DNA from 4 places in the Ralstonia sp. 110700041-2 genome. Region 1 is predicted to be linked to each of the others. Evidence: predicted binding sites of a transcription regulator. Region 1 holds the regulator's gene; each other region holds the start of a gene.
The links. The regulator FliA, encoded in region 1, starts transcription of late flagellar genes. The targets are predictions, from matches to a motif close to CTAAAGTTTNNNNNNNNNNNGCCGNTA.

Region 1 (7,484 bases):
GCATGTGCGTCCGGTCGCGCGTCTGTATGAACCCGGCAGCGGCCGCGAATTGACAGTGCTCACAGACCAGCGCGGGCTTCAGTTCTACTCGGGCCACATGCTGTCGGGCACGCACGCGCAACGCAGCGGCTTATGTCTGGAAGCGAGTGCGTTTCCGAACCAGGTCAACATGCCCGATGCGGAGGCGGTCATGCTGCGCCCGGGCCAGGTCTATCGGCAGCGCACTGCATACCGCGTCTCGGTTGCCAGAGAAACCTGAGCCGCGTTGAAGCGCGGGCGTTAGATGCTCAATGTGCGGCTGCGGCCGCGCCTTGTATCACTTCGTGCGAGCCGCGGATGCCGTTGAACCAGGCGTTCAGCACAACGGCCACCAGCGTGCCCATTACGATGCCGCTGTGGGTGATCGGGCGCGTCCAGTCCGGGAAGTGATGGAAGAAGGCCGGCGCCAGCGTCGGCATCATGCCAAAGCCGACCGACACCGCGATGATCAGCAGGTTGTGGCGCTGCTGTTGGAAATCGACCATGCCCAGCATGCGGATACCGGCTGCGGCCACCATGCCGAACATCACGATGCCCGCGCCGCCCAGCACGTATTGCGGCACCGATGCCACCACGTAAGACAGCTTCGGAAACAGCCCCAGCACGATCAGCAGCACACCGCCGGCGGCCGCCACGTAGCGCGACCGCACGCCCGTGATCGACACCAGCCCGATGTTCTGCGAGAACGATGTATGCGGGAACGTATTGAACACACCGGCCACGACCGTCGCCAGACCGTCGGCACGCAGGCCATTGGTCAGTTCGTTGCGCGAGATCGGCTTGCCCACCACGTGCGCCAGCGCGAGGAACATGCCAGTCGATTCCACCAGCGTGATCACGATCACGATGCACATCGAGATGATGGCCGACAGCTCGAACTTCGGCATCCCGAAGTAGAACGGCGTCACCAGCGTCATCAGCGGCGCGGCGCTCGCGTCGGCCAGCGACACCTTGCCGAACGCCGCAGCCACCAGCGTGCCCGTGACGATGCCAAGCAGCACCGCGATATTGCACAGCAGCGCGTTACCGAACTTGGTCAGCAGCAGGATCGTCACCAGCACGAGCGCCGCAATGGCGAGGCCGAACGGATCGCCAAACGCCGGGTTCGGCACCATGTGGCGCGCGCCATCCACCACCTGCGGAATCATCTGCTGGCCGCCCGCAGCCCAGTTGATCCCCACGCTCAGCAGCGAAAAACCGATCAGCATGATGACCGTGCCCGTCACCACGCGCGGGAACAGGCCCAGCAGCCGCCCCATCAGCGGTGCAACGGCAATGCCGAACACGCCGGAAACGATCGACGCCCCGAAGATGCCGGGCAGCCCCATGCCGGGCTCCACACCGATGGCGATCATCGGGGCAACCGCGGCAAACGTGACGCCCATCATGACCGGCAGGCGGATCCCGAAAATCAGAAAACCGAGCGATTGGATCAGCGTGCCGATCCCAGCCGCAAACAGGTCGCAATTGACGAGATAGGAGAGATCGCTCTTCGACAGGCCGAGCGCATTGCCGACAATCAGCGGCACGGCAATCGCCCCGGCGTACATCACCAGCAGGTGTTGCAGGCCAAGCGCGAACAGGCGCGGCAGCGGCAGGAACTCGTTGACGGGATCGGCAACGGCGTGAGCGATTGTTGACGAAGAAGGCGTGGGTTGGCCGGGGGATTGGCGCATTGTCTGTCTCCTGGGGCCGCCCCCGTGTCAATGCCGGGAGCGTGCTTTAGGCGGATGGGGCGGGTTCCATCCGCCGGCATTCATGCGGCGTGATGCCGCGTATTTGCCGGAATCTTGGATGGGCGCCATTTTTCTGTCAACAATTACATACGTTTTTTGTGTACATATTTTGCGTTCTGAAACGCATGTGCGCCGTGATCTACCTGTTTCACGCCTCCAAGCGTGCCTCGTGACCGAGGCCCCAAAGAAAAAGCGCGGCCGCGACATGAGTCGCTGACCGCGCAGTAGAAATACCTGGCAGGTAAAGCTGAGACCAAGAGCCGCCATCCAACCCAGTGAAGCAGAGGGTTTTGTTAGCAGCTCTCAGCCGACCTCATATCAGGTCGGCGTCGGCAGCCATGCGCGATCGCGCAGGCGCGAACGGATGCGGGCAATCGCCTGGCTGTGGATCTGGCACACGCGCGACTCCGACACGCCCATCACGGCGCCGATTTCACGCAGGTTCAGATCCTGCTCGTAGTAGAGGCTCATCATCAGCTTCTCGCGCTCGGGCAGTCCCTCGATGGCAGCGACAACCGATTCGCGCAGGTCGTGGTCCAGCAGCTGGTCCAGCGGCGTGGCGTCGTTCTCGGGTGCTCGGTTCTCGATGAAGGCGTCAGCGTCTTCACGGTCGAAATCTTCGTAATACAGCAACTGGCTGCCTTGCAGGTCGACCAGTTGCTTCTGGTATTCGGCCAGCGACATGCCCAGCGCTACGGCAATCTCGGTTTCGGTGGGCGCGCGGCCCTTCTGCTGCTGCAGCTTCTGGATTGCCTGCTCGATCGTGCGCGCGTTGCGGCGCAGGCCGCGCGGCAGCCAATCCGAGCCGCGCAGTTCGTCCAGGATCGCGCCGCGAATACGCTGGGCCGCGTAGAACTCGAACTGCACGCCCTGCGTTTCCTCATAGCGCGACAGCGCATCGAGCAAGCCCATCATGCCGGCCTGGATCAGGTCGTCCAGCTCAACGCTGGCCGGCAGCTTGACCATCATCTGGTTGGCAATGCGGCGCACCAGGGGTGCGTACGTGGCCATCTCGTCGGACTTGGTCTTGCGACCGGTTGCGGTGTACATATCCATGCCTGCCTTTGACGCTTCGTTCATGCTGCGCCTCAATAAACCAATTCGGCCGCGCGTGCGGTGGCGCCGGGTGTCGCTGTCGCTGTCGATGCCGACATTGACGTTGCCTGCGCCGATTCATCTGCCAGCTGTGCCGGTGCCCGCGCCGACATGACCACCCGCGACGGCACACTGCCATCACCGGCTTGGGCCTCGGCGCTGGCCCAGCTCAACATTTCTTCGGCAAGCTGGCGGAAGGCCATGGCCGAAGGCGATGCGGGAAACGCACTCGCCACGGGCTTGCCGAGCGAGAGCGCGAGTTCTACGTGCCGGTCCTCAGGGAGGTAGCCGGCGAAATCGATACGGGTGTTCAGGTACTGGCCCACGGTGTTGGCCAGGTTGCCGAACACGCGCACGGCGGAATCCACCGAGTGCGCGCCGCACACCACGGTGCGGATGCCAGCGCTGCCTTGCAGCACAGCGGTTTTCTTGAGTAGCGTGTACGCGCTCTTGAGGCCTTCCGGACCATCCGAGAAGGTCAGCAGCACGTCGTCGCACGCCTCAGCCACGGTGCTCAGCGCCCGGGTGCCAAAATGCGCGGCCACGAGCGTCACATCCGCCGTCTCGTCGTACTGCTCGAGCACGCCGGGCATGGCGAGCATGGTCTGGGCGTTCACTACCGCCGTGTCGCGGCCCATGGCGGACAGCGCGATGCGCAGGTTGTCGACAAAGTCATCGACCTGCTCTTCCGCACCGATCACCAGCACCCGGCGGGCAGCGGCATGACCGAGCATGCGCCGCAGCCCTGCGGCTTGATCCTTGGCGAATGGCGTCGTCATGGTCGCGCCCCCTTGTCAGGCGAAATCGAAAGCGGCCAGGCCGGGTTCGCGGTTGCCTGCGTTGCGTAACACCGCGCCTTGCGCCACGAGCAACGATTCATCCGAATCCAGCGAGAACGACGACTGCTCTGCACCGGCCCGGAACGAGCGGTGGATCAGCAGCTTCTTGTTCGGCACTGCAATGTCTTCCGGCACACGCTGGCCGTACGACACGTAGTGCAGCGGCAAGCGGCGACGGATCATCACGTCCATCGCATGGCCCACCGAGGCAGCCTCGTCGATCTTGGTCAGGATGCAGCCGGCCAGGTTGGCGTCGCGGTAGGCACCTACGACTTCATCGAGCGTCTTGCCGTTGCTGGCAGCGTTGAGCAGCAGCAGGCGCTTGATCGACGGGCCCACGGCATGCAGCATCGCCATCTGCTCGGACACGGCGCGGTCACGCTGGCTCATGCCGATGGTGTCGATCAGCACCACGTGCTTCTCGCGCAGGTCGTTCAGCGCCAGGCTCAGGTCTTGCGCGTCTTTCACGGCATGCACCGAGACGCCCAGGATCTTGCCGTAGATGCGCAGCTGTTCGTGGCCGCCGATCCGGTAGCTGTCGGTCGAGAGCAGTGCCACGCGCGATGCGCCATGGCGCAGCACGAAGCGCGCGGCCAGCTTGGCGGTCGTGGTGGTCTTGCCCACGCCGGTCGGGCCCATCAGGGCAAACACGCCGCCCTGGTCGAGCAGGCTGTTCTCGTCCGACACGGTGCTCAGGTTCTTTTCAATCGCGCGTTGCACGAAGTCCAGCGCACCTTCATACGCGTCGTGCTGCGGCATGTTCTCCAGCACGTAGCGCGTGAGCTGCGCCGAGAACCCTGCGTTGAGCATGGTCTGGAACAGGCGCGTACGCACCGGGTCGCCCAACTTCACGCCCAGCGAGGCCAGGCTCGACATGGCGTCGTTCAGCGTGCTCTTGAGCGTTTCGATCTCGCCGACCATGCGGCGGGTCATCACGTCGGTCTCGGCACGGATGCTTTCCTTCACGTCGGCCTGGAAGGCCGAACGCTGCAGGCTCACGTCATCACGCGGGGCTTCGGGCTTGGCCATCGTGTCCTCCACGCGGACGAAAATGTCGGACGACGTGCCTGCCTCGGCTTGCGCCTCGATGCGCGCCTTCATGGGCGCCTCAGTCTTCTGCTGTTCTGCACGGAGGGTGCGCGCCTGCGCTTCCACGCGCTCGGTAAAGCTGCGCAGCGTGACCGGGCGGTCATCCTGTTCGCGTGCCTGCTCACGTGCCTGCTCGCGACGTGCGGCAAAGCGGGCGGTCGATTCCATTTCCGGCTGGTCGTCTTCCACCGTGCTGCGGCGGGCGATGAACTGGGCGGTGCTGGCCAGGGCCTGCGCCGCAGATTGGGCAACCTCGGCATTGGCACGGTCGAGCGACAGGCCCGCCAGCATGCGGGTGGACGCGGCCAGCGCATCTTCTTCGCCAAACGCCACGTCGTCGTCCACGCGCGTTTGCAGCGTGCGGCCGGCCGGCTTGGCCACAGGAGCAGCCGGCGCTGCCGGTGCGTCTTCCTGTGCGGGAGTGCGGCGCGAAGCAATGAAGCGGTTACGCAGACGGGCCAGTGCGTTGGGTGCCGGGGCCTCGGCCCGCGCGGCCTCTTCAGCGGGAGCGTGAGCGGCGGCGACGGCTGCGGTTGCAGCGGCAATCGGTGCGGGCTCGGGAATCGGAGCCGGAGCCATCGGGCGGCGCTGTGCCGTCTTGGGTGCCGACGACTGCGTATCGACCAGCGCATCCACGTGCGAATCGGATGCCGCGATGATCTCGATGCCGCCCGGAATGGCACGGTTCGACAGGATCAGAGCGCCATCGCCCAGTTGGTCGCGGACCTTGCGCAACACGTCACGCGACGTCAGTCCGGTAAATCGATGCATTTTCATGCGCGGCCTCCAAGCATGGCGACAACCTTAATCGTTCGGTGATCCGGAATTTCTGCGTGCGACAGCACGCGCAGGCTCGGTGCGGCACGCTTGAACAGGCGGGCAAGCATCGGGCGCAGTGCGGGCGGCACGAGCAGGACGCCCGTCTGACCCATCTGTTCGTGCTGCCGCGACGAGTCCGCTGCCGCCTGCATGAGCGAGTCGGCCAGTTGCGGTTCGATCGGGCCGGCGTTAGAGCCAACGACGCTTTGCAGCAAGATGTTCTCCAGATTCGGGTCAAGCGTGACGACCTGCATTTCGGTCTTGTTCGGGAAGAGCTGCTGGGCAATCGCCCGGCCCAGCGCCACACGCACGGCGGCGGTGAGTTCGGCGGGGTCTTGCGTCCTGCCTCCGTGTTCCGCCAGCGTCTCGACGATGGTGCGGATATCGCGGATATGCAGGCCTTCGTCCAGCAGGTTCTGCAGCACCTTCTGCACGGTCGCGACGGGCAACAGCTTGGGTACAACGTCTTCGACCAGCTTCGGTGCTTCCTTGCCCAAATGATCGAGCAACTGCTGGACTTCCAAACGGCCGAGAAGCTCGGTGCTATGGGTGTAAATCAACTGATTGACGTGGGTGGCGATGACGGTGCTGCAATCGACCACGGTGTAGCCCTCGGCCTGCGCGCGATCGCGCACATCGGCGGTGATCCACATGGCCGGCAGGCCAAAGGTCGGGTCCACGGTGGGCGTGCCGGGCAGTTGCGTGCCCAGTCGACCACCGAGGCCACCCATGCCGCCATGACCGCCCATGCCATCCTGGCCGCCCGGATTGATGGCCAGGAACTTGCCCTGCTGCACCTCGCCGTGGCCGATCTCCACGCCCTTGAGCGTGATGCGGTACGACGATGGGCCCAGCTCCAGGTTGTCGCGGATATGCACCACCGGCGCCAGGAAGCCCATGTCCTGCGTGAATTTCTTGCGGATGCCCTTGATGCGGCGCAGCAGCTCGCCGTCCTGGCTCTTGTCGACCAGCGGGATCAGGCGGTAACCGATTTCCAGGCCCAGCACGTCGACCCACGACACGTCGTCCCAGCTCGCTTCGGGCGTATCCACCGGGGCAATGGCCTGCAGCACGGGCTCGATCTCGGGCACTTCGCGCTTCTTCTTCAGGTACCAGCCCAGATAGCCAAGGCCGCCCCCAAACAGGATGAACGGGAAGTGCGGCATGCCCGGCACCAGGCCCAGCAGGCCCAGCACGCCGGCGGTGGTCATCAGCACCGTCGGCATGGCAAACAGCTCGCTCGACAGTTGCTGGCCGACGTCCTTGTCGGTGGAGACGCGGCTGACCATGATGCCCGCCGCGGTGGAGATCACCAGCGCGGGAATCTGCGCGACCAGGCCGTCGCCGATGGTCAGCAGCGTGTAGTTGGTGGCCGCGTGGCCCACGTCCATGCCGTGCTGGAGCACGCCCACCGCCAGGCCGCCGACGATGTTGATCAACAGGATGGCGATACCCGCCACCGAGTCGCCGCGCACGAACTTGCTGGCACCGTCCATGGAGCCGAAGAATTCGGCTTCCTGGGCGATCTCCGTGCGGCGCCTGCGGGCTTCGTCTTCACGGATGAGGCCGGCGTTCAGGTCGGCGTCGATTGCCATCTGCTTACCGGGCATCGCATCGAGCGTGAAGCGCGCGCTGACCTCGGCGATCCGGCCCGCGCCCTTGCTGATCACCATGAAGTTGATGATCACCAGGATGACGAACAGCACGATGCCGACGGTGTAGTTGCCGCCCACCAGGAAGTGGCCGAAGGCTTCGATCACCTTGCCGGCGGCGTCGGGGCCGGTGTGGCCTTCCATCAGCACTACACGCGTGGACGCCACGTTCAGCGACAGCCGCATCAGCGTGGTGATCAGCAGGATGCTCGGGA
Region 2 (7,484 bases), on a different contig from region 1:
GGCCTGGGCACGCGGCGCGTGGCCGAGCGCATCCTCTCGGCCATCAGCGCGCCCTTCCATATCGAGGGGCAGGAGCTGTATCTGGGCGTGTCGATCGGCATTGCCGTGGCACCCCACGACGGCGACGACCCGAACACGCTCCTGCGCAAGGCCGATGCCGCCATGTACCTGGCCAAGGAGCGCGGGCGCAACAACTTCCAGACCTTTACCAGCGACCTTGACGACCGCGTCTCGCGCCGCTTCCGCATTGAATCGGGCCTGCGCCGCGCGAGCGACCGCAACGAGTTCTATGCGGACTACCAGCCGCGCGTGGACGTCAGGAGCGGCCGCATTGTCGGGGTGGAAGCGCTCATCCGCTGGAACTCGGCCGATTTCGGCCACATGATGCCCGGCCAGTTCATTCAGGACGCCGAAGAAACCGGTCTTATTGTCGAGATCGACCGCTGGATTCTGCGCGCCGCCTGCGACCAGCTTGCACGCTGGCGCCGCATCGGGCTGCCGGACTTGCGCATGTCGATCAACCTCTCGGGCCAGGCATTCAGCTCCGGGCAGTTGAGCGGGATGGTGCGTGGCGCGCTGTCGACCAGTGGCTTGCCCGGCAACGCGGTGGAACTGGAGATGACCGAAGGCATTCTGATTCGCGACGATCCGTCATTGCATGCCCTGCTGACCGAGCTGCGCGCCATGGGCGTATCGCTGGCGCTGGACGATTTCGGTACCGGATACTCATCGCTGTCGTATCTGCACCGCTTCCCGATCGATACGTTGAAGATCGACCGTTCGTTCGTGCAAGACCTGCCGCACGTGGTCGAGCGCGCGGCCATCACGCGGGCCATCATCATGATGGCGCAAGCCATGGGCATGAAGACCGTGGCCGAAGGCGTGGAAACCATCGGCCAGCTTGAATTCCTGCGCGAAGTCGGCTGCGACGAGTTTCAGGGCTATTTGCTCACGCGGCCGTTGGAACCGGCTGCGGTACAGGATCTCGTGCGCGAGAACGCCCGCCGTTACGGCGAGCGTGTCCCGCGGTTCTCATAGCGCGCTCAGATCTGCAAGCTGTTGCTGACCACGTACATGGTGAGCTCGGCATTGTTGCGCAGCTTCATCTTCGAGAGCACGCGCCCCCGATACACGCTGACCGTCTTGACGCTGATCTGCAGCGCCTCGGCAATCTCGCCCAGCGTGCGGCCGGAGCCGAGCATGCGCAGCGTCTGGAATTCACGGTCGGAGAGGATGTCGTGGCGGGGCTTGTCCCAGTCGACATTCAGGTTGTCGGCCAGGACTTCCACGAGGTCCGAAGGCAGGTATTTCTTGCCTTTCGAGATGGCGTTGATGGCTGCCAGCAGTTGCGGCTGGCTGGCGTCCATCGGCAGGTAGCCGGCGGCGCCCGCCTTGAGCGCCCGTACGGCAAGCAGCGCTTCCGGGTGGCGGCCCAGCGCCAGCACGGCCAAACGCGCATGCTGCTGGCGCACGGTCTTGATGGTCTGGAATTCGTCTCCGGTGGCCGATTCCACCGAGAACAGCATGACGTCCCACTCGCGCTGTGCGAGCAGGTCGTTATTGGCATCGCGCAGGTCCGGCACGGCCTCGATCTGCCGGGCCAGGCGCGAATCCTTGAGGATCTGGCGCAGGCCGACACGGGCAATATCGTGCGGTTCGACGATCAGGACATTGAGCATGGTGGGTGTTGCGGGTCAAACGCGGGCTCGCATCGAGCTCTTCTTTCCGCCGGCAGGCCTTGGGCCGTCTGGCGGGCTTGCAACTCCCCATCTGTGCTGTATGTGGCGCTCTATATAGAAAGATGCAGGCGCCTATGAACTGGTCGAACGAGTATAGCCGAGGGCCCGAAGGCCAAGAAGCAGGCGCACCGCCTCTTTTGGAGGGGTGCCGAAAGTCAGGCGCCCGCAAGCCCAAACCGCCGCCGACGCACAAATTTGTCAAGGCGACCCTAAACTTTCCTCCGAGGCCACCGATAACCTGAGTACAACGCAGACCTGATCCCCTTCAAGTTGCAGGTCACGTTGCCCGGCCTAGCCGGAATCAGCAAACACGGGCAACAAACCATCGGGAAACTTAGGAGCCGTCATGTCCCTCAGCCTTAATACCAATATCTCGTCCCTGCAAACGCAGCAAGCACTGTCGGCATCGAAGGATGCGCTGCAGACCTCGCTGGAACGTCTGTCGACCGGCCTGCGCGTGAACAGCGCGAAGGATGACGCCGCCGCCTACGCTGTGGCCTCCAGCCTGACCACCACGCTGAACTCGCAGACGCAAGGTATCCAGAACTCCAACCAGGCGATGTCGTATCTGCAAACGGCCGACTCGTACCTGGGCCAGGTTGAAAACAACCTGCAACGTATGCGCCAACTGGCCGTGGAAGCCAACAACGGCGGTCTGTCGACCACCGACCAGGCCAACCTGGACAAGGAATACCAAAAGCTGGCCACCGCCAACAAGAACATCGAGACCAACGCGAACTACAACGGCAACAAGCTGTTCGACGGTTCGGTTACGGCCACGACGTTCCAGTACGGCCAGAATGCCGCGACCGATGTGACCTCGGTCTCCAACGCCAACCTGTCGACCTTCGGTACGCTGAGCGGCACGAGCGTGACCTCGACTGCCAACGCGACCGCCGCACAGGCGGCCATCGACACCGATCTGACCAACCTGAAGGCGGCTCGCGCCAACCTGGGTGCTCAGCAAAGTGGTCTGAACTCGACGATCAACACGCTGACGTCGAACAACACCGCGCTGTCGGCTGCCAAGTCGTCCTTGATCGATACGGACTATGCGTCGGAAACCTCGAACATGACCCGTCAGAACATCCTGCAGCAAGCGGGTACGGCGATGCTGGCGCAAGCCAACTCGGCACCGAACAGCATCCTGAGCCTGCTGAAGGGCTAATCAGTAAGCTGGATGCCACCCAGCCGTCTTGCGGCTGGGCCAAGGGCCGGCGCTCCTCGGGGGCGTCGGCCTTTTTCCTTTTGTCGGATACCCCTCTTCTGCGTGGGTGGCGCCTGCATAACCTGCCCTAAAGAAGCTGCGGCCCGTGCCGTTGTGTAGAGAGACTTCCGCTGGCGCAGATGCTTATCGGACCCGATCATGGCGACTACCACTACCTCCTCCTCGACCAGCAACTACGTACCGCCGATCTCCATTCCCGGTATCGGGACGAGCATCGACGTCAATTCGCTGGTGACCAGCCTCATGAAGGTGGAGAGCCAGCCGCTGACACAGTTGCAGACACAGCAAAGCTCGTACCAGACGCAGTTGTCGGCTGTGGGGTCGCTCAAGAGTGCGCTGTCGACCTTCCAGACCGCGCTGTCGAGCCTGACCAGCGCGTCGAACTACAGCGCCATGAAGGCCAGCGGCTACGACACCTCGATGCTGAGCGCGTCGGTGACGGGCTCGGCGCCTGCAGGTTCCTACGCGGTCAATGTCACGCAGCTTGCGCAATCGCAGGTGCTGGCGGCGCAGGGGCAAGCTTCCACCACCACCGCCATCGGCAGCGGCGCATCGACCACGATTTCGTTCTCGTTCGGCACGGTGTCGGGTGGCTCGCTTTCCGGCGGCAAGTACACCGGTTCGACGTTCACGCAAAACGGCAACCTGGCGGGGGGCTCGATCACGATCAACTCGTCCAACAACACGCTGGCGGGCATTCGCGATGCCATCAACTCGGCCAACCTGGGTGTCTCGGCCAGCATCGTGAACGACGGCAGCGGCAGCCCGTACCGTCTGGTGCTGACGTCCACTGCGGGCGGCTCAAGCTCGGAGATGAAGATCTCGGTGTCGGGCGACTCGACGCTGCAATCGCTGCTCTCGCAGGATCCGGCCGGCACGCAGAACATGACCGAGGTGACCACGGGCCAGAATGCCCTGGCCACCATCAACGGCATTGCCGTGCAAAGCCCGACCAACACGTTGTCAAACGTGGTGGATGGCACGTCGTTCACGCTGTCCAAGACGGGCAGCACCAACGTGACGGTGGCCAACGACCCGACCGCCACCACCACCGCCGTCACCAACTTCGTGAACGGCTACAACGCGCTGCGTACGCAACTGAACGGGCTCACCAACATCGACACCGCCAACAAGGCCAACAACGGCCCGCTGGCTGGCGACGTGAGTACCAAGACGCTCATCAACCAGATTACCGACGTGCTGGGCCAGGCGGTCGGCAACGGCAACTACCAGTCGCTCGGCAGCGTGGGCGTGACGATGAACTCCGACGGCACGCTGTCGGTCGACAACACGAAGCTGTCGGCGGCCATTGCAAAGTCGCCCAGCCAGGTTACCGGTTTGTTTGCCGGTACCGGCACGGCCACCGATTCGCTGGTCAGCGTGCCGACGTTCTCGGATTCCACACAGGCCGGCAGCTACGCCGTCAACGTGACGCAGTTGGCCACGCAGGGCACGCTCACGGGTTCGGCCGCCGCAAACACAACCATTACGGCGGGCGTGAACGACACGCTCGCGTTCAGCATCAGCGGCATGTCAGTCAACGTGACGTTGGCGGCCGGCAGCTACACCGCGACGACCCTGGCCGCGCAGATTCAAAGCCAGATCAACGCATCGGCCACGCTACAGAACGCCAAGGTCAACGCATCGGTGTCGGCCAATGCCAGCGGCGTGCTGAGCATTACCGATAGCCAGTTTGGTTCGGTGTCGGTGGTGTCGGTATCAGGCGCGGGGGCTTCGTCGCTCTTTGGGGCGAGCCCGACGGCCGCCAATGGTGTGGATGTGCAGGGCACCATCAACGGTGCGGCAGCGACCGGCTCGGGCCAGAACCTGTATGGGATTGCCGGTTCCGCCACCGACGGCTTGACCGTGCAAGTGGCCGGCGGCCCGCTGGGCGCCCGTGGCACGGTCACGGTGCAGCGCGGTTACGCCGCGCAGCTCAACACGGTGATGACCAACCTGCTGTCGTCCAGCGGCATGGTGCAGAACGAGACCGACTCGATCAACAGTTCGCTGACCTCGCTTGCCAGCCAGATCACCGCCATGCAGACGCGCCTGGATAACAAGCAGGCGCTGTACTACACGCAGTTCAACGCGCTGTCGGCCGCGGTGGCAAGCATGACGAACACCAGCAACTACCTGACGACGCAGCTCGCGGCCATTACCAAGCAAACTTCGAGCAGCAACTAAGCCGGGCTCAGGTTTAGAGCACAACCCATAACAAAACAGACACCAGCGAGGACCTTTTCCATGTACGCAGCACGCCGTGCCATCGGTGCCTATGCGCAAGTCGGCATCGAGACGTCCGTGGTAGACGCCAATCCGCATCGCCTGATCGCCATGTTGTTTGAAGGCGCGCGGGCCGCCATCAACCTGGCCAGTGCCGCCATGCAGCGCGGCGACGTGCTGGCCAAGGTGCGGGCGATCGACAAAGCCATCTCGATCATCGGCCAGGGGCTGCAGGCCAGCCTGGATCACCAGCGCGGCGGCGAGATTGCCGTGCAACTGAACAATCTGTACGACTACATGCTGCGCCGCCTGCTGTTGGCGAACGCCAACAACGATCTGACGATCCTCGCCGAGGTGGATGCTTTGCTGGTCCCGCTGCAGGATGCGTGGCTCGCCATCGGCCAGGCCGGCCAACCGGCTGCCGCTGCGGCAAACAGCCACCTGAGCGTTGTGAGCTGATGGCCCGCTGTTTGTAGTAAAGCGACCTTTGACTGAATTCGGCCCAACTGGAGCCAATATGCACCGCAACATCCCGATCAAGGACAGCGAAAGTCTGTTCGCCTGCTACGAAGCCATCGCAAGTCTGACCGCTGAAATGGTCAGCGCGGCCGAAGTGGGTAACTGGGAAGTCGTCAGTACGCTGGAACGCGAAAGCGCCGCCTATGTGGATGCGCTGCGCCGTTCCGAGCCGCATCCGCAGCTCTCGCGTGCCGATGTGGAGCGCAAGCGCACGCTGCTCGTGCGCATTCTGGAAGATGATGCACGCGTGCGCGCCATGGTGTACCCGCGCCTGGACCGCCTGCAGAAGCGCATCGACACGGCACGCCGTGCCACCAACGCCAGCAACGCTTACGGCAGCATGGCGCGTTATTGAGACGACGCGTCCTGCAGTTGTTTTGACAGCGTCAGGTAGTGCTCGGACTTGCGTGCGAGCGCGTGGCTCTGCATCTGGTACACGATCGCCAGTTGCTGGGCAGCGAGGAAGCTGCCCCGGCCGATGACGCTGCCGTCCATCTCTGGCTGATCGCCGATCTCAAGGCAGCGGTTGAAGACCTGTTCTGCCAGCGGTAGCCACCGGGCGCCTGCCTCATCAGGCTGCTTGGCAGCCGCATCCAGCAACACCAATCCCAGCGCAAAGCACAGATCAGGAAAGTCCGGCCACGTCTGGATGCCGACATCGCCTTGCGCCAGCGCTTCTTCAACGCGATCGGCCTTGCCCAGGCTATACACATATCGCAGCGCCAGGTTGCGGCGGTACGGCGCATCAGGAGGTGCCAGGCTGAAGGCGCGTGCGTAGTAGGTCACGGCCTTTGCGTAGTCTTCGTGATGCAGCTCGGTTTCCTTGCCGAGCTGATACAGCACGTACGGGTCGTCTGGCCGATGGGCGAGTTCATCGAGCAGCAGTTGCGTGTTGCGCTCGCCTTTCTTCTGCATCTTGGCGGCGGTGTAGCCATCGTGGCGGACTACGATCGGCACGCGCGCCGCAGGCAATGAAGACACCGGCTGCTCGTGAATGCGCCCCGTGTAGTGCACGCCACGCGGCAGCAGGCGGGGAATCCACGCAATCAGCTGGCTGGCGGATTCGGCCGCGTCGGTATCGTTCTTGACGCACACCACGCCAACGGACGGTGCTGCACCGCTGAGCGTGCGCAGATGCTCACCGCCGCTTTCCAGCCATTCGTCAGCGTCGAGGATGAGGTTCCAGTCGGCATTGGCTGCCTGCAGCGCGGTGTTGCGCGCGGCCGAGAAGTCGTTCGTCCAGGCCATGTGGCTGACAAGGGCGCCGCACGACTGGGCAATGGCCACGGTGTCGTCGATGGAGCCTGTGTCGAGCACCACCATGCGATCGACAAACGGTTTGGCACTGAGCAGGCAACGCGCAATGCTGGCGGCTTCATTGCGGGCGATGATAACTAGCGCCAGATCGGCGCAAGCGGAGGGTGCGCTCATTCGCGGTCGTCCGCTGTGGCCAGTGCGTCGAGCAGCTTGCGCAGCACGTCGCGCGTGGCGCCAATTTCGTCCAATTCCAGCGGAATCTTGCAGGCGAGGGCTTCGGGCACCTTGGCAGCGCGCTCGCGCAGTGCGCGGCCGGCATTGGTCAACTCGATGACGACGCGGCGCTGGTCATCGGGATCGCGCGTACGAGTGACGAGGCCCTGTTCTTCGAGTCGCTTGAGCAGCGGCGTAAGCGTGCCCGTATCGAGGTACAGCGTGCGACCGAGGTCGCCAACTGCGCATGGCGCCTGCTGCCAGCACGCCAGCATCACGAGGTACTGGGGATAGGTCAGGCC
Region 3 (7,484 bases), on a different contig from region 1:
CCACATGGAACACGTGGACCAGGCCCTGCGGGCCGTGCCGATGCAGCGCGTCGGACAGCCTGCGGAGGTGGCTGCGGTGGTCGGTTTCCTGATGTCGGATGCGGCGTCGTACGTCACTCGGCAGGTGATCGGCGTGAATGGCGGAATGGTCTGATGCGCAAGGCCGCCCCACTGGGCGCCGAGCCCACGCTCAAGCACCATTTCGCGCGCCGACTGGCGAGCCGCTTCGCGCTGCGCATGCACGTCGTTCTGATCGTACTGGGGTCGCTGCGTGGGGTGTGGCGTGCAACAAGCTGCTGCGCTGCGCCCGTTCTCTACCGCCGGCGCGCCAGCAGATCATCCACCACAGGCACCACCGCCAGCAGCATCAGAATCGACGCGAGCGGAATCGTGGCCGTATAGCCCAGGTGCCTGAAACCCAACGCACCGACCACGCCGCCCACAAAGAACATCCCAAGCAGGGACGCCAGCAGCCGCAGCTTGGGCCGGTTGGCGACCACGGCCGGCAGATTGTGATGTCCATGGTTCCAATACAGCGCCTTGCCGATTTCGATACCAATGTCGGTGGCCAGGCCTGTCACGTGCGTGGTGCGGATTTCCGCCTTCGAGATCTTGGTGATGATGGCGTTCTGCAGCCCCATCAGGAAGCACAGCAGTGCCACGGTGGCCGGCACGAACACGACCCGGTATTGCCCGAGCGTTGTGCCCATCAGACCGAAGAGCAGCAGCAGCGCGGCCTCCAGCATGAGCGGCAGCGCGAATTCACTCTGCGTGCTGCGGCGGCGCCCCCAGTTGACGAGCACTGCCGTACACGCCGCGCCGCACAGAAACGCCAGCAGCGAAGCAAAGCCCGCAAACACAAGGACAACGTCGCCCAGCACGAGGTCGTCGGCGATCGCCGAGACGATGCCGGACATGTGCGAGGTGTATTGCTTGACGGCGAGAAATCCGCCCGCGTTGGCGGCGCCCGCCACGAAGGCCAGCGATTGACCGAGGCGCCGGTTGGCGTCTTCTGAGCGTTCCGGGCTGGTCAGGCGGCGAAGATACTGGATGGGCATGACCAGTCCTGACGGTAGGTGAGCCGACATGATACGCCGCGCCCTCCGACCGCCCGACCGCGCCGCATCAAGGATTGATGTACTGGAACAGCGACATGCCCTGCATGGCCGTGAAGGTCTTCTGTGCGGCCTGCAGCGACACCTGCTGCTGCGAGAACTGCGAGATGGCGGAGGTGTAGTCCACCGATTGCAGCTTCGAGATCTGCTCCTTCAACTGCTCGCCGTAGTTCGAGCCGCTGCTGTTGAGCGTGGTGAGCTGCGCCTGCTGCGTGCCCACCGTCACCTGCGCTTGCAGGGCGACCTGATAGGCATTGTCGAGATTGCCCTGCGCCGTCTGCACGGCCTTTTGCAGGTTGGCGACGTCGGTGGCCTGAGTGGCAGCGTTGATCGGGGTCGACAGCGCCGTGATCAGCTTCTCGTACGTCTTGAAGATGCTCTGATTGGCGTTCGGGTTGGACGCATCCGAGTTGGGGATGCGCACGAACACCGAATCGCCCGACACCGAATTCGGCATCGAGATGTTCTGCGAAACCTGCACCACCGGTGGCTGGCCGCTACCGACGTATTGCACGGAACCGCCGGTGTTGGTGAACGGATCGGTCGTGCCGTTGGCGCCGCCAAACAGGGCCACGCCCGAGGCATCGCGCTGATTGGCCGTCGACAGCAGCTGCTGGTACTGCTGCTTGACCTGCGCCAGCACACCAACGCGCTGTGACTCCGTCATCAGCGAGGTGTTGGCGCCCACCAATGTCTGCTTGCCCTGCTGCAGCGTGGTCACCAGATTGGTCAGCGCCGAAGACACGCTGGTCAGGCGCGCGTCGGTGGTGTCACGGTTGGACTGGTATTGGTCGTTGGTGTCCTGCGTTTGCTGCAATTGCGCCATCTGACCAAACGCGCTGGGGTTGTCGCCCGCACTGGTGAGCGCGATGCCGCTTGCAATCTGCTGCTGCAGCGTGAGCAGGTTCGATTGCGTGTTCTGCATCGAAGCGGAAGACGCTGCAAAGAATTGGGCGCTACTGACTCGCATGATCGGTCCGGACGAAGGGCTTTAGGACGTTATCGGCAGGCGGGGCGGTTTCTTCAGCCGCGCCGATCAGCCGCCGGCAATCGACAGCAGGCTGGCGAACAGCGAATTGGCCGTCTGCATCACCTTGGCGGAGGCCTGGTAGGCCTGCTGGTACTTCATCAGGTTCATCGCCTCCTCATCGAGGTTCACCCCCGACACCGACTGCTGCTGTTGCGTGGAGCTGGCCAGCAGCGCCTTCTGCGAGGTCAGGTTGGTGCTGGCGCGGTTGGCCTGCACACCCACCTGGGTGACGAGGTTGTTCCACGCCGAGCCGATCGAGGTCGTGCCGCCGTCCAGCAGGTTGCTGTTGCGCAGCTTGGCCAGCGCGCTGGCGTTGCCGTTGTCGGTGCTGTTGGCGGTGTTGGCCGAAATGGCGAACGTGTCACCGTTGCCGGGCGAACCCGAGAGCTTCATCTGTACGCCGTTGAACGCGTACGTCGCGCCCTGCGTGTACGGTGCCGTGCCGCCCGCGTACGTGGTCGACGTGCCGCCCACCGTGACGGTGACGCTGCCCGGGAATCCCGACAGGGAGCCGCCAACGGCCGAGCTGTACGTCAGGTTGATCGGCGAGGTGAGCGGCGAGCCGGCATACGTGCTGTCCACGCCCAGTGAAGACACCGTGGCGCTGCCCGTGTTGTTGCTGCCCTGGTTGAGCACCACGGGCGAGGCTGCGGCCACGTTGTGATAATCAGTGGTGAGCGTCTGCATGGTGGCGGCCGCGTTGGCGGTCGGGCGCACCAGGAAGGAGTCACCGCTGTTCATCGTGCCCGACAGGTTGAGCGTTACACCGTCGATCGTGGTCGGCCAGCTCGACACGGTTACGGAGGCGGAGCCGTCCGGATAGTGCGAAACGGTGTAGGCGCCGCCCTGGTACTTGACCTGGTAGTCGTAGCCCTGCCCCGCATTGGCGTTGGTGATGCTGGCAGTCAGCGAGCCGCTGCCGGTGTTGTTGGTGCTGGGCGCGACGCTCGGGTTGGCCACGGAGAAGAGGTCCGTGCCCATCTTGCCGTTGGCGTCCATGCCGAGTTTGTTCTGCGCGTTCACGTCGGCCGACACGGCCGTGGCCAGGCGGCCCAGGCTGTTCTGTGCCGGAATGAGCGTGTTGTTGCGAAAGTCCATCAGGCCGCCCAGCGCACCACCGCCGAGCTGGCTGTCGTCGATGTTGACCGTGCCGCCCGGGCTCTTGTAGCCCACCGACAGTTGCGTCGGGTCGTACTGCGACGGCACCGGCGTCAGCTGGTAGCTCTTGTTGCCCTGCACGAGCGCCTGGCCGTTACCCACGTAGATGTTGAACTGGCCGTCGCCGGTCTGCACCACGCTCGCCTTGATTGACTGATTGAGCGTCTGGACTAGCTGGTCGCGCTGGTCACGCAGGTCATTGGCCGGCTGGCCGGTTGAGGCTTCCGCCTTGGAAATCTGGTCGTTCAACGAGGCGATCTGCTGCGCGGTGCCGTTGACCGAGCTGATCTGCGTCTGCACCTGCGTATTGACCTGGTTGTTGAGCGAACTCAGTTGCCCGGCAATCGAATTGAAGCGGCTTTGCAGGCCCGCCGCGGCGTTCAGGAAGACCTGGCGCGCGGTGGTGTCCGAGGGCTTGGAGGCCAGGCCATCGGCAGCGTTGAAGAAGCTGGTGAGCGACGAAGTCAGGCCGCTGTTGCTGTCCGACATGTATTTGCTCAGGCCCGACACCAGGCTGTTGAGCTGATCGGCTGCGCTGGTCGAGGCCTGGCCGCTTTGCACCTGGGCCGTGAGGAACTGGTCGTAGATGCGCTTGACAGTCGTGACGTTGGCGCCCTGGCCGAGATAGCCCACGCCGGCGTACAGCGGAATGTTTTCCGTCTGCACGGCTTCCTGGCGCGAATAGCCGGGCGTGCTGGCGTTGGCAATATTGTTGCCGGTCACCTGCAGGTTGATATCGGCAACCCGCAGGCCAGACGCGCCAATATTCAGAAGGGAGCTGCTCATAGTTGTCTCGGTGCGGGCAGCACGAAGCCGCCGAAATAAGCTCTAGAAACAACATCGGCCGACTCAGGACAAACTTGAGCCGGCCGCCGTCGCCAAAATATGCTTCTTAAATCACTCAGACGATCTGCTTGAGCACCGCCATGATCTTGTGGGCGTAGTTCGGATCGGTGGCGTAGCCCGCGCGCTGCAAGCCCTTGGCGAACGACGCCGCATCGTTGCCGTTGCCGGCTGCCACGACGTTGCTGTAGCGCGGGTTGTTGGCCAGCAGGTTGGCGTAATCCTTGAACGCCTCGGCGTACGAGCTGTAGGCGCGGAATTTCTCCTGAACCTTGTGGGCAACACCGCCGATGTATTCGGTGGTGGTCACCGTGGCAGTCTTGCCGGCCCATGAGCCGCCGGCCTTGATGCCGAACAGGTTGTGCGTGTTCGTGCCGTCCTTTGCCTTGATCTCGCGGCGGCCCCAGCCGGACTCCAGCGCGGCGTGGCCGATCATGAAGTTGGCCGGAATGCCGGTTTCCTGTGCGGCCTGCGACGCGTGGCCGATCAGCTTGTTGTAGAAGCTGGTCATGCGCTCGCCGCGCGGCTCCGATGCCACCGTCGACAGATCCACCTCGGGCGGCGCGCTCGGAGTCTGCGCCTGCGCATCCGCCTGCTTGCGCAGGGCGGCCAGTGCACGCTGCACGCGCTCTTCCAGGCCCGGGCGCGGCACGGTGCTGATGCCCGAGCCGTCGTCTTCCGTGCCGGGCGCGACGGCTGCGGCCATGCTGTTGAGCGACGAACGGGCGATGGCCTTGGCGGCATCGCTGGTGGCACCGGCGGCCCCCGGCAGCGCGGTATTGGTCGCCGTCGTATTGGACAGCGCAGTATTCACCTTGCCGCCCGCATCCGGGTTCACATGGTTGGCCTGACGCAGCATCTGCTTCAAGAGCTGATCTGCCACGCCCACGCCGCGCGACGCCATGGTCTGCGACAGCTGCTGGTCGAGCATCGACGTGTACATCTTGCTCGAAGACGAATCGAGCGGCCCGTTCTGCGGCGATGCATCGCGCATCTGCTTGAGCATCATGTTCACGAAGATCGCGTCGAATTGCTTGGCGACGGTCTTGGCCGCGCCGTTCGGATCGGTACGCGCCGTTTGCTTGAGCGACTCGAACCCTCGGGAATCGAGCGCCAGGCGGCTGGTGAGGTCGGTTGGGTTCATCGTGGCCTCCCCTGCGTCAGATGATTTCCAGGTCGGCGCGCAGCGCGTTGGCCGCCTTCATCGCCTGCAGGATCGAGATCAGGTCTTGCGGGTTGGCGCCAATCGCGTTGATGGCCTTCACCACATCCGCCAGGTTGGTGCCGCCCTTCACGTTGATAAGGCTGCCGCCCTGCTGCTTGACCTCAATGTTCGAGCGCGCGCCCGCCACCGTCTGCCCTTGCGAGAAGGGCGCGGGCTGGCTCACCACCGGGTCCGTGCTGATGGTGACCGACAGGCTGCCGTGCGCCACCGCGCAGGGCTCGAGCTTGACGAGCTGGTTCATCACCACCGAGCCCGTGCGGGCGTTGACCACCACACGCGCGGCGGCCAGCGCCGGCGTCACGTCAATGTTCTGCAGCTTGGCCACGAAGCCGACGCGGTCCGACGCCAGGGCCGGTGCGCGCACGTTGATCGTGCGGCCGTCCGCGGCTTGCGCCGTATCGGTGCCGAATTGCTTGTTGATGGCGGTGACGATGTTCTGTACGGTGCCGAAATCCGTCGTGCCGGTATCGAGCTGGATGCTGCCGGCCTCGCCCACCGTGGCCTGCACAGCGCGCTCCACCGTGGCGCCATTGGCGATGCGGCCCGCGCCGAGCTGGTTGATCTGCACCTTGCTGCCATTGGCCGATGCGCCCGCACCGCCAATCACCACGTTGCCCTGTGCCAATGCGTAGAGCTGGCCGTCCACGCCCTTGAGCGGCGTGAGCAGCAGCGTGCCGCCCCGCAGGCTCTTGGCGTTACCGATGGACGACACCGTCACGTCGATGGTCTGGCCTGGCCGCACAAAGGCAGGCAGCGTGGCCGTCACCACCACGGCGGCGGTGTTCTTGAGCTGGATGCTCGCGCCGGCCGGTACGTTGATGCCGAACTGCGTGAGCATGTTGTTGAAGCTCTGGACCGTGAACGGGGTCTGCGTGGTCTGGTCGCCGCTGCCGTCCAGGCCGACGACAAGGCCGTAGCCGATCAGCGCGTTGTCTCGCACGCCGGCAACGGTGGTCAGATCCTTGATGCGGTCAGCGTGTGCCGTGGTCGGAACAACCGCTGAAATCGCGCTCAGTGCCACCAGGGCCGCGCCAAGGGTTCGATACAACCTCGTTCTAAGCAAAGTCATGGCAGATTCCTCAGAACGGCGACACGGTCAGGAAGAACCGCGACAGCCAGCCCATCTGCTGCGACTCGGCCACATAGCCCGTGCCGCGATATTCCATGCGTGCGTCCGCCACCTGGGTGGACAGCACGGTGTTTTGATTGTTGACGGTCGTGGGGTTGACCACGCCCGAGAACTTGATCGACTCGGTGCCCTGGCCCACGGCCATCTGCTTCTCGCCGCTCACGACCAGGTTGCCGTTGCCCAGCACCTCCACCACCGTGACGGTAATCGTGGCTGTGAAGTTGTTCTGCGCACCGTTGGCGCCCTTGCTGTCGAACTTGTTGGCGTCGCTGGCCGACACGCCCAGCAAAGACAGCACGCCCGCGTTCATGCCGGCGAAGGTCGGCACCGAGGCGCTCATGCTGCCGGTGCGGTTGACGCTGCCCGAAGTCTGCTTGCTGGCCGCTGTGTTCTCGGTGATCACGATCGTGATCGTGTCGCCCACCATGTGCGCGCGGCGGTCTTCGAACATGCCGCGAAAACCACCGCTGCCCGATGCCACTTCCTGGTAAATCGCCCCGTTCTGGCGCGGCGCCATCACCGGCATCGGCGGGCGCGCGGTTGTCGGACCCTGCACGATCGGGGCCGGCGGCGGCAGCAAGCCGCACGCCGTAGCGAGCAAGGCGGCCGTGCCGAGCACGGCCAATCGAACGACTCGAACAGCCGGCACAGCGCGGCCGCTGTGCTTGCCATTCTGGAGCGAATAAACCGGGGGGGTATGCATCGCACTACATCCTCAAAAACTGCGCCGTCAGCTCAAAGCTGCGACAGCTTCTCCAGCATCTGGTCCGAGGTCTGGACCGACTTGCTGTTGATCTCGTACGCACGCTGCGTCTGGATCATGTTGACCATTTCTTCCACCACGTTCACGTTGGACGTTTCAACGTAGTTCTGGCTGAGCGCGCCCACGCCGTTCGAGCCCGGGTTGGCCAGATTGGCCGTGCCCGACGCTTCGGTTTCGGCATACAGGTTTTCGCCCATGCTGCGCAGACCGGCCGGGTTGAT
Region 4 (7,484 bases), on a different contig from region 1:
GGCCGATCATCGACGACGCCTGCGTGGTCGCGTTCTGCGTGAGCATGCTCGACATCGTGGTGTTCAACTGCTGGATGCCGTTCACAGTGTTGATCTGCGCAAGCTGCGAGGTCATCTGCGAGTTGTCCATCGGGTTGAGCGGATCCTGGTTCTTCAACTGCGCCACGAGCAGTTTCATGAACGTGTTCTGCAGGTCGCTGCCGTTGGTGATGGCAAGCTGGTTGCCGGAGGTCGTGCTCGAGGTGCTGGTCGTGCTGCCGGTTGAGCTGACGGTCATGTTCGTGTCTCGCTGGGAATGTGCCGTTTACTGGCCCAGGGTCAGAGCCTTGGAGGCCATCGTCTTGGTGGTGTTGGCGACTTCCACGTTGGCCTGGTACGAGCGCGACGCAGAAATCATGTTGACCATTTCGTCCACCACATCGACGTTCGGCATGGTCACGTAGCCGTCGGCATCGGCCAGCGGGTTGCCCGGCTGGTGCATGCGCTTCATGGGGGTGACGGTGTCTTCCACCACGCGGTCGACCGACACGCCGGTGGCGTAGTCGTCAGACTCCTGCGCGGGCGAGAACACCACCTGCTTGGCGCGGTACGCCTTGCCGTCCGGGCCCGTCACGCTTTCGGCGTTGGCCAGGTTGGAGGCGACCACGTTCATGCGCTTGGACTGCGCGGTGAGCGCGCTGCCAGCTACATCCATCACCTTGAATAGCGACATGTTGATTCCGATGTCTTCAAACACTGTTGCCGGCGCGGCTGCCGGACCGATCCGGTGTTCTGCATGGCGGCTTGCTCCGGACCGATCTTTCCGGGCCCGGAGCGCCACACAGTTCCCGCCCCTCTTTCGCCGCGCGTGATTGCTGCGCGGTCGTCTTAATGCCTGTCTGCTGCTCTTGCTGCTCTTGCTACGTCGCGCTAGCTGTTCTGAATCGCCGCCAGCATCGACTTGATCTTCTGCGTCACGATGCTCAGATCGGCCTCGTAGCGCACGGTGTTGTCGGCAAAGCGCATGCGCTCGCCGTCCATGTCCACCGTGTTGCCATCGATGGACGGCTGCTGCGACGTGCGGTACTGCACCTCGCCCTGCAGCGCCTTGGTCTGCTGCGACAGCGACGCCTGCATTAGCGACACATCGCCGGCCGGTGCGCCATCCACGCTCAGGTGACCTGCAGCCGTTGCCGTCATCGGCAGGCTGTTACCGCTTTGCTGGCCGACCGCCTTCTGCAGCGCCGACTGAAAATCGAAGTCGCGCGCCTTGTAGTTGGGCGTATCGGCGTTGGCGATGTTCGAGGCCAGGATCTGGTGACGCTGCGAGCGCAAGTGCAGCGCCTGCTCCTGAAAACCGAACAACTGATCCAGCTTGTCGACCATGTCTGTCATTCCTCGCGCGTGGCGTCCTGGTGATTGCTGCCACCCGCCGGGGTTTGCGTTCTGTCTTGCGTTTGCGTGTTGCGCGTTCCCTTCGGCCGGAGAACTCGGCATCAGCGGCCCCTTCAAAAACCGCCGATGCCGTCTCCAAAACCGCTGAACCGCTTGTCTTGCTGAGTTGCCGTCATGCAGCCTCAGTGGAAAAGACCTGTCTGCGAATCCAGAGGTTGGCCGGGAAACCTTCCACCGGGGCAGGCTGTACGGCCAGGAACCGCACAACGCCAGGGACTTCACCACGTTGCAAAGTCTAGGGGCCGGTGTGCAAGACCATTCGTCCGAATAAGGGGGGGATTGGCCGACATTTCCGCATTTGGCGCTCGCGCACGCGTAGCTACACTTCACCGGACTTTTGATGAAGGGGCTCTCCATGTCCACGCGGTTTGCACGCAGCGCGCACCACCCGATCCGACCTGCCACCACGGCCATGCCGCTGGCGGGGCGCCAGCGCAAGCTGCTGCTGATCCTGGCGCTGGGCCTGCTGGCCAGCGTCGTGCACCCGATCCTGGCGCATGCACAGGGCATGGTGCGGGTGGGCTATCCGCCTGCCCAAGCCGTGCAACAGCCCGCGCAGCCCACCACCATTCAGGGGCCGAACGCCATCCAGATGCAGATCCAGCAACAACTGCAATCCCAACTGGACATCCTGGGCGGCACGAACGAGACGGGGGCGCCACGTGCGTCGGTGGAGGTCGGTCCGGTGGATGCACGTGTGGCCAACCAGCCCTGCGACCAGATCGACCTGATGCTGCCAGCGGCCAACCGCCTGCGCGGCCGTATACAAGTGGGAGTGCGCTGCCGCTCGCCGCACGCCTGGGCGGCCTGGGTGCCGGCCACAATCCAGATTACCGGGACGTATTACGTCGCCTCGCACCAGTTGCCGCCGGGCAAGACGCTCGATATGGGCGACCTGGAAGCCCGCACGGGCGATCTGTCGACGCTGCCGGCCTCGGTCGTGCAGCAGCCAGCCGATGTGGTGGGGCGTGTACTGCTCACGAGCGTGGCCGCCAACCAGCCGCTGCGCGCCGAAAGCCTGCGCCTGCCGGTTGCCGTGCAGGCCGGCCAGACCGTCAAGCTCATCGCCGAGGGCGGTGGCTTCCAGGTCAGCAGCGACGGCCGGGCCTTGAACCAGGCAGCCGTGGGCCAGGTGGCGCAGGTGCGCACCGCCAACGGCAATGTCGTCTCCGGCATTGCACAGTCCGTCGGTGTCGTAGCGATCCAGTTTTAAGTCCAAATTGATAACGGCGGATCACTTTTCTACTGTGATGCGTAATCGATACCTGCCGCTAAAGTTTGGGCCGGGGTTGGCCGATATGGGTGTTAGGATGAACGCGCTCTTCGGAGACACCCGTGAAAATCAACCATATCGTGAACAACACGCCGGCCGTTGCGCCGACCAAGGACGCTGCGTCCGGGTCGACGCGCGCGACCGGCTCGTCCCCGGCCGCTACGACGGCTTCGGGCACCCCGCGCCACACCGGCGATTCGCCGTCGCTGTCGGTCCAACAAGTCTCGCGCCAGGTGGGCAGCGGCGACTTCGACGCCGCACGCGTCGAGCAGATCCGCAGTGCCATTCAGAACGGCACGCTCAAGATGGACGCCGGCAAGATCGCCGATGCGGCGCTTTCCGACGCGCAATCGCTGCTCTCCACGCGCTCCAAGAAGGTCTGACGGGGGTTTCCCGTCGTCCGTCCCCCGTATTTTCTGACGCCGCCGGTCCGAGGGTTTCCGACTCTCGACCGCACGCGGCGGGGCGGCGTGCCGGCCGGCGGCTGCCCAAGCTTCCAAGCCTGAGGTAGTCACCATGGACAACACACTGCTGATCCGCACCCTTGCCGACGAGCAGGAACTGCTGCGCGCCGCCACCCTCACCCTGGATGCCGAAGCGCAGGCGTTGCGCGATGGCGACATGGTTGAACTCGAGCGCATCACACAGACCAAGCAGAAGCAGCTCGCCGCGCTGGGCGAAGCCGACCGTGACCGCCGCCTGTGGTGGGCGCAGCACGGCGGCGCCGATCCGTACGGGCTGGTCAAATATCTGCGCACCGACGAAACGGCCAGCCGCCTGTTCGACGAGAACCTGGCCCTGGCCCGCCTGCTGCGCCAGCGCAACATCGACAACGGCACCCTGATCGACCTGCGCCTGCGCGCCACGCAGAACGCGCTGTCCGTCCTGCATGCCGCCAACAACGGCGGCGGCACACCCTACGGCCGCGACGGCAAACAACCGCTGTCGATGCCGCGCTTCTCGGTCGTCGCGCAATAAGCCACCAGAACACGTTTTTTCGGTACAAAAGCCTTGCTTTACGCTCACGTCAATGGGCGTGAAGTGGGGCTAGCTGCTGCTGCCTGATCCTGCTATGTATAGGGGGTCTAGCGCACCACCGATCGGGGTAGACAAAAAGGTTTACATCCCATTGATGGGTGCAACAAGCATGCTGGGGATTTATTCTGCGATTTTGGCGGGGTTAATCCTCCGCGCCTGGCGACATAAACAAGAAAAACCGGAAGGAAGTTGCGCCTGAATGGCGTGCAAGGTTTCGGCCCGGTGGCACCGCATTGCGGTGACTGCCGGTTGAACGGGGAAATATACCGAGACCGCGCGCCAGAAGCATTTCCACAAGCACGGCCCCATTGATTTTGGACCGTCTGGTCCAAATAGACGCGGCAACAAGCTGATTCCGGAAATGGGCAAACAAACCATAACCAGACAGGCGGCGCAGTGAAATCAATTGTAGTGGAGGCACACCCTTTGGTGCGTGCCGGCGCGACCCATGTGTTGCAATCCTTGCCGGCCATTACCGAGGTGGTCAGCGTCGAGCCGGACGAAACCCTCTTTGAAAGTCTCGCGGCGCATGCGGACGCCGAACTGGCTTTGATCGGACTGCCCTTACCCGGCATCGACGATCTGCCGGCCCTCTCCCGGCTATTGCAACAGCCGCATCCCCGACATATCGCCATACTGGGCGAAACCGATTCCGCTGCGCACGTGCGTACGCTGATGCAATTGAATGTCTCGGCATATCTGCTGAAAAGCTATTCCGGCAAATTGATTGCAGCGGCATTGGAATTGGTGCTCGCCGGCGGCCGTTATGTGCCGGCCTCGATCGTGCTGGCGCGGTCTGAAGCCATTGCGGCAGGTTCGGCCAATGGCCATGACGATGGCGCGTTGCTCGGCCTGACGCAGCGTCAATATGAGATTCTCGTACTGCTCTCGCGCGGGCATCCGGTCAAAACCATCAGCCGCATGCTGAGTATTTCCGAGGCGACAACCAAGGCGCATATCAACGCGCTGTATCGCCGGCTGGAAGTGCGCAGCCGTACCGAGGCCGTCTTCGTTGCCACGCAGCGCGGCGCCATGCTGCTGAATCAGCCACACATTGGAGCGCAGCCCTCGTCGCTGCCCTCGCCACCGCTGCGCCTGGCGCGCACGGGCTGACGCTCCGCTCTTACCCATCTTCCACACAACAAAAAACGGCGCCCGGAATCCGGACGCCGTTGCAAATGCCCGCCCACGCTGTCGAGACGCGGGCGGCGACAAGGAAAGCAGAACGCGAAAGGCTTAGAACTTTGCGCGGATGCCTACGCCGAAGGTGTCGGCCGTCGAGAGGTCCGACACCTTGTCGCGGAAATACGCCGCATACACATCGGTGCGCTTGGACAGCGAATAGTCGTAACCGATCGCCCAGGTGTTGCGCTTCACGTCGGCTGCACCCGAGGTCTTGGTGTAGGCATACGACGCCAGAACGCTGCCCGGGCCCACCGGAATCGACACACCCAGCTGGCCGCCGTTGCTCTTGGCGTCGCCGGTGCTGATCGTGTTCTTGATGTACTGGTATTGGCCGTACAGCTTGACCACGCCAAAGTCATACGTCGCGCCCAGTTGCCCTGCCGTCTGGCGCGCAAAGCCCGCCACCAGGCTGTTCAGATCGCCCGGCGCGCCGTCGTAGCGCACCTGCTGGAACGCCGCCGTGGCCGCAAAATTGCCGCGGAAGAACAGCAGGCTGCCGCCCCACTTGTTCTGACCGTTGTGACCAGCCTGCTCGCCAGCGCCGTAGATCAGGGTACCTGTCAGGCCGCCCATGTCCGGCGTGGAATACATGATCGAGTTGTCCCAGCCCGAATCGCCCACCAGGCCCGAGATGCCCGCGACGCCCGAACGGCCGTTGCCGAGGTAGGTGTGGAACACCATCGGCGAGAAGGTGTACGAATCGATGAACGGGTTAAACAGGATCGTCGAAACGAAGTACGGCGGCGTGTTGCGGCCGAGCTTGATCGAGCCCCAGGTGTTCGACTGCAGGCCGACAAACGAATTACGTGCGAAGAAGTGGTCGCCATCAAAGCGGCCGGACTTGCCCGTATCAGGGCGGAAGAACGCTTCCAGCGTGAAGATCGCCTTCAGGCCGTTGCCCAGATCTTCACTGCCCTTCAGGCCCCAGTACGACGTCGACATGCCGCCCGAGTTGACACCCCATGCGCGGTCCTGGCCCAGGTTCTTGGTGGCGCCCGCCCAGGCATCCACCTGGCCGTACAGCGTCACAGACGATTGGGCCTGCGCTGCGCCTGCGGTCAAACCGGCGGCGGCAGCCAGCACGGCCAGCGAAAAACGTCGCTTGAGTTGCATTGTTGAGTTCTCCCTCTTGTGGTTCCGGTGTGTTGAATCGACTGAATCAGCTTCGAGGCGGCAGGTGGCTCAACCCGCCGCCGCTGAGATGGCGCCGTGAATGCAACTGCCGTGCCAATACGTTGTTGGCAAAGCGTCGCTTCACAAATGAATGCGTTTTCCTGGGAAGGGGCGCAGACTAGCTTGAATACCCTAGGGGGACAAGTCCCCATTGCGGGGTGTGTGGCGCCGTTTCTGCACCGGTGTGGCGCAGTGCGCTTTCAGTCGTTTTGAAGCACGCGGATATCGACTTCACGCGTATAGCGTTCAGGAGAAAAATCGCAGTACGTGATGGAGATCGGCACGTCGGCGAGGCTGTAGCCGATGCGGCGCACACGCACCAGCGGCACGCCCGCTTGCACGCCGAGCTGCGCGGCTTGGTGGGCATCGGCCACACAGGCCAGCGGCGCCTCGCGCGAGCGCGCGATGGTCAGGTTGGCGCGCTGGAAGACCTGCACGAACAGACGATCTTCGAAGTCGCGCGCCTCAAGCATCGCCGCGAGTCGGGACGTCAGCCACGTGCGCAGCAGCATGATGGGCTGGCCATCCACCTGAGCGCGGCGCTCGACAAACGCGACCTGCCCGCCCACCGCCAGGTCAAGCGCGGCGGCCACGGTTTCGTCGGCCTGCTCCAGTCGAAATGCACTGACCGTATAGACGGCGCCCGGCACGTATTCCAACGCAGCATCGGACTGGCCCGGCGCGTACAGCACCGGCCGATGTGGCCCCACGCGGTCGAGCACCACGCTGCGCTGCCCCCGCGAGCGCCTGAGCAGCCCGCGCGCCGCCAGTTCGTTCAGTGTCCGGCGCGCCGTCAAACGAGATACGCCGTAGCGCTGGGCGACTTCGTTCTCGCTGGGCGCGACACTGCCGGCCGGCAGCGTTCCATGCAGGATGTCGAGCCGAATGCAGTCGGCCAGTTCGAGGTATTTGGGCAGGCGGGGCGTCATGCCTTCCTTATACAGGAACGCTCATCACGCGCAGCAACGCAAATGGCCCACCGGGCAGGTGGGCCATTTGCATTGCTGCACTTGCGCGTCAGGCAGGGCCTGACGAATCAGGCGATCAGGAATTTATCGCGGTTCTTGCCGATCCAGGCCGGAGCACGGCCGCGGCCGGACCACGTTGCGCCTGTCTTCGGGTCACGATACTTCGCCGGCACCGGCGCCTTCGCACCGGCACGGCGACCGCGACGCTGAGCCAAGCCCAGGTCTTCAGCCGTCAGGCCATATTCGGCAACCGTCTGGCGCACTTGCTGGATAACCGCTTCCAGTTCCTTGGCACGCGCAGTTTCGATCTGCTCTTCCAGTTTGGCCTTTTGTGCAACCAATTCCTTGTATGTCGCCATATGCGCTCCCAATAAATTCCGGTGTGAAGTCTGGTGTGGATCAGATATTAGATC

Region 2: the regulator FliA is predicted to act here: its motif matches at 3,035-3,061, upstream of fliD (flagellar filament capping protein FliD).
Region 3: the regulator FliA is predicted to act here: its motif matches at 4,142-4,168, upstream of flgK (flagellar hook-associated protein FlgK).
Region 4: the regulator FliA is predicted to act here: its motif matches at 2,707-2,733, upstream of flgM (flagellar biosynthesis anti-sigma factor FlgM).

The regions. Positions count from the first base shown of each region.
Region 1 is NZ_JBSFAI010000003.1:208,546-216,029, reverse strand. Features, by position in the region: gene ACUXH0_RS05900 (aldose epimerase family protein) at 1-259, shown strand, start outside; gene ACUXH0_RS05895 (nucleobase:cation symporter-2 family protein) at 288-1,715, opposite strand; gene ACUXH0_RS05890 (RNA polymerase sigma factor FliA) at 2,094-2,855, opposite strand; gene ACUXH0_RS05885 (MinD/ParA family ATP-binding protein) at 2,864-3,649, opposite strand; gene flhF (flagellar biosynthesis protein FlhF) at 3,665-5,575, opposite strand; gene flhA (flagellar biosynthesis protein FlhA) at 5,572-7,484, opposite strand, start outside.
Region 2 is NZ_JBSFAI010000001.1:134,387-141,870, reverse strand. Features, by position in the region: gene ACUXH0_RS00660 (putative bifunctional diguanylate cyclase/phosphodiesterase) at 1-1,038, shown strand, start outside; gene ACUXH0_RS00655 (LuxR C-terminal-related transcriptional regulator) at 1,044-1,679, opposite strand; gene ACUXH0_RS00650 (flagellin N-terminal helical domain-containing protein) at 2,086-2,907, shown strand; gene fliD (flagellar filament capping protein FliD) at 3,106-5,154, shown strand; gene fliS (flagellar export chaperone FliS) at 5,215-5,652, shown strand; gene ACUXH0_RS00635 (flagellar protein FliT) at 5,711-6,067, shown strand; gene ACUXH0_RS00630 (glycosyltransferase family 2 protein) at 6,061-7,143, opposite strand; gene ACUXH0_RS00625 (MarR family winged helix-turn-helix transcriptional regulator) at 7,140-7,484, opposite strand, start outside.
Region 3 is NZ_JBSFAI010000001.1:148,023-155,506, forward strand. Features, by position in the region: gene ACUXH0_RS00700 (3-ketoacyl-ACP reductase FabG2) at 1-154, shown strand, start outside; gene ACUXH0_RS00705 (YoaK family protein) at 315-1,058, opposite strand; gene flgL (flagellar hook-associated protein FlgL) at 1,126-2,085, opposite strand; gene flgK (flagellar hook-associated protein FlgK) at 2,152-4,089, opposite strand; gene flgJ (flagellar assembly peptidoglycan hydrolase FlgJ) at 4,205-5,290, opposite strand; gene ACUXH0_RS00725 (flagellar basal body P-ring protein FlgI) at 5,307-6,440, opposite strand; gene ACUXH0_RS00730 (flagellar basal body L-ring protein FlgH) at 6,451-7,203, opposite strand; gene flgG (flagellar basal-body rod protein FlgG) at 7,236-7,484, opposite strand, start outside.
Region 4 is NZ_JBSFAI010000001.1:158,484-165,967, forward strand. Features, by position in the region: gene ACUXH0_RS00750 (flagellar hook assembly protein FlgD) at 1-277, opposite strand, end outside; gene flgC (flagellar basal body rod protein FlgC) at 305-712, opposite strand; gene flgB (flagellar basal body rod protein FlgB) at 910-1,365, opposite strand; gene flgA (flagellar basal body P-ring formation chaperone FlgA) at 1,790-2,647, shown strand; gene flgM (flagellar biosynthesis anti-sigma factor FlgM) at 2,770-3,090, shown strand; gene ACUXH0_RS00775 (flagella synthesis protein FlgN) at 3,224-3,685, shown strand; gene ACUXH0_RS00780 (LuxR C-terminal-related transcriptional regulator) at 4,142-4,858, shown strand; gene ACUXH0_RS00785 (porin) at 4,982-6,043, opposite strand; gene ACUXH0_RS00790 (GntR family transcriptional regulator) at 6,304-7,032, opposite strand; gene ACUXH0_RS00795 (H-NS histone family protein) at 7,140-7,430, opposite strand; gene ACUXH0_RS00800 (hypothetical protein) at 7,483-7,484, opposite strand, start outside.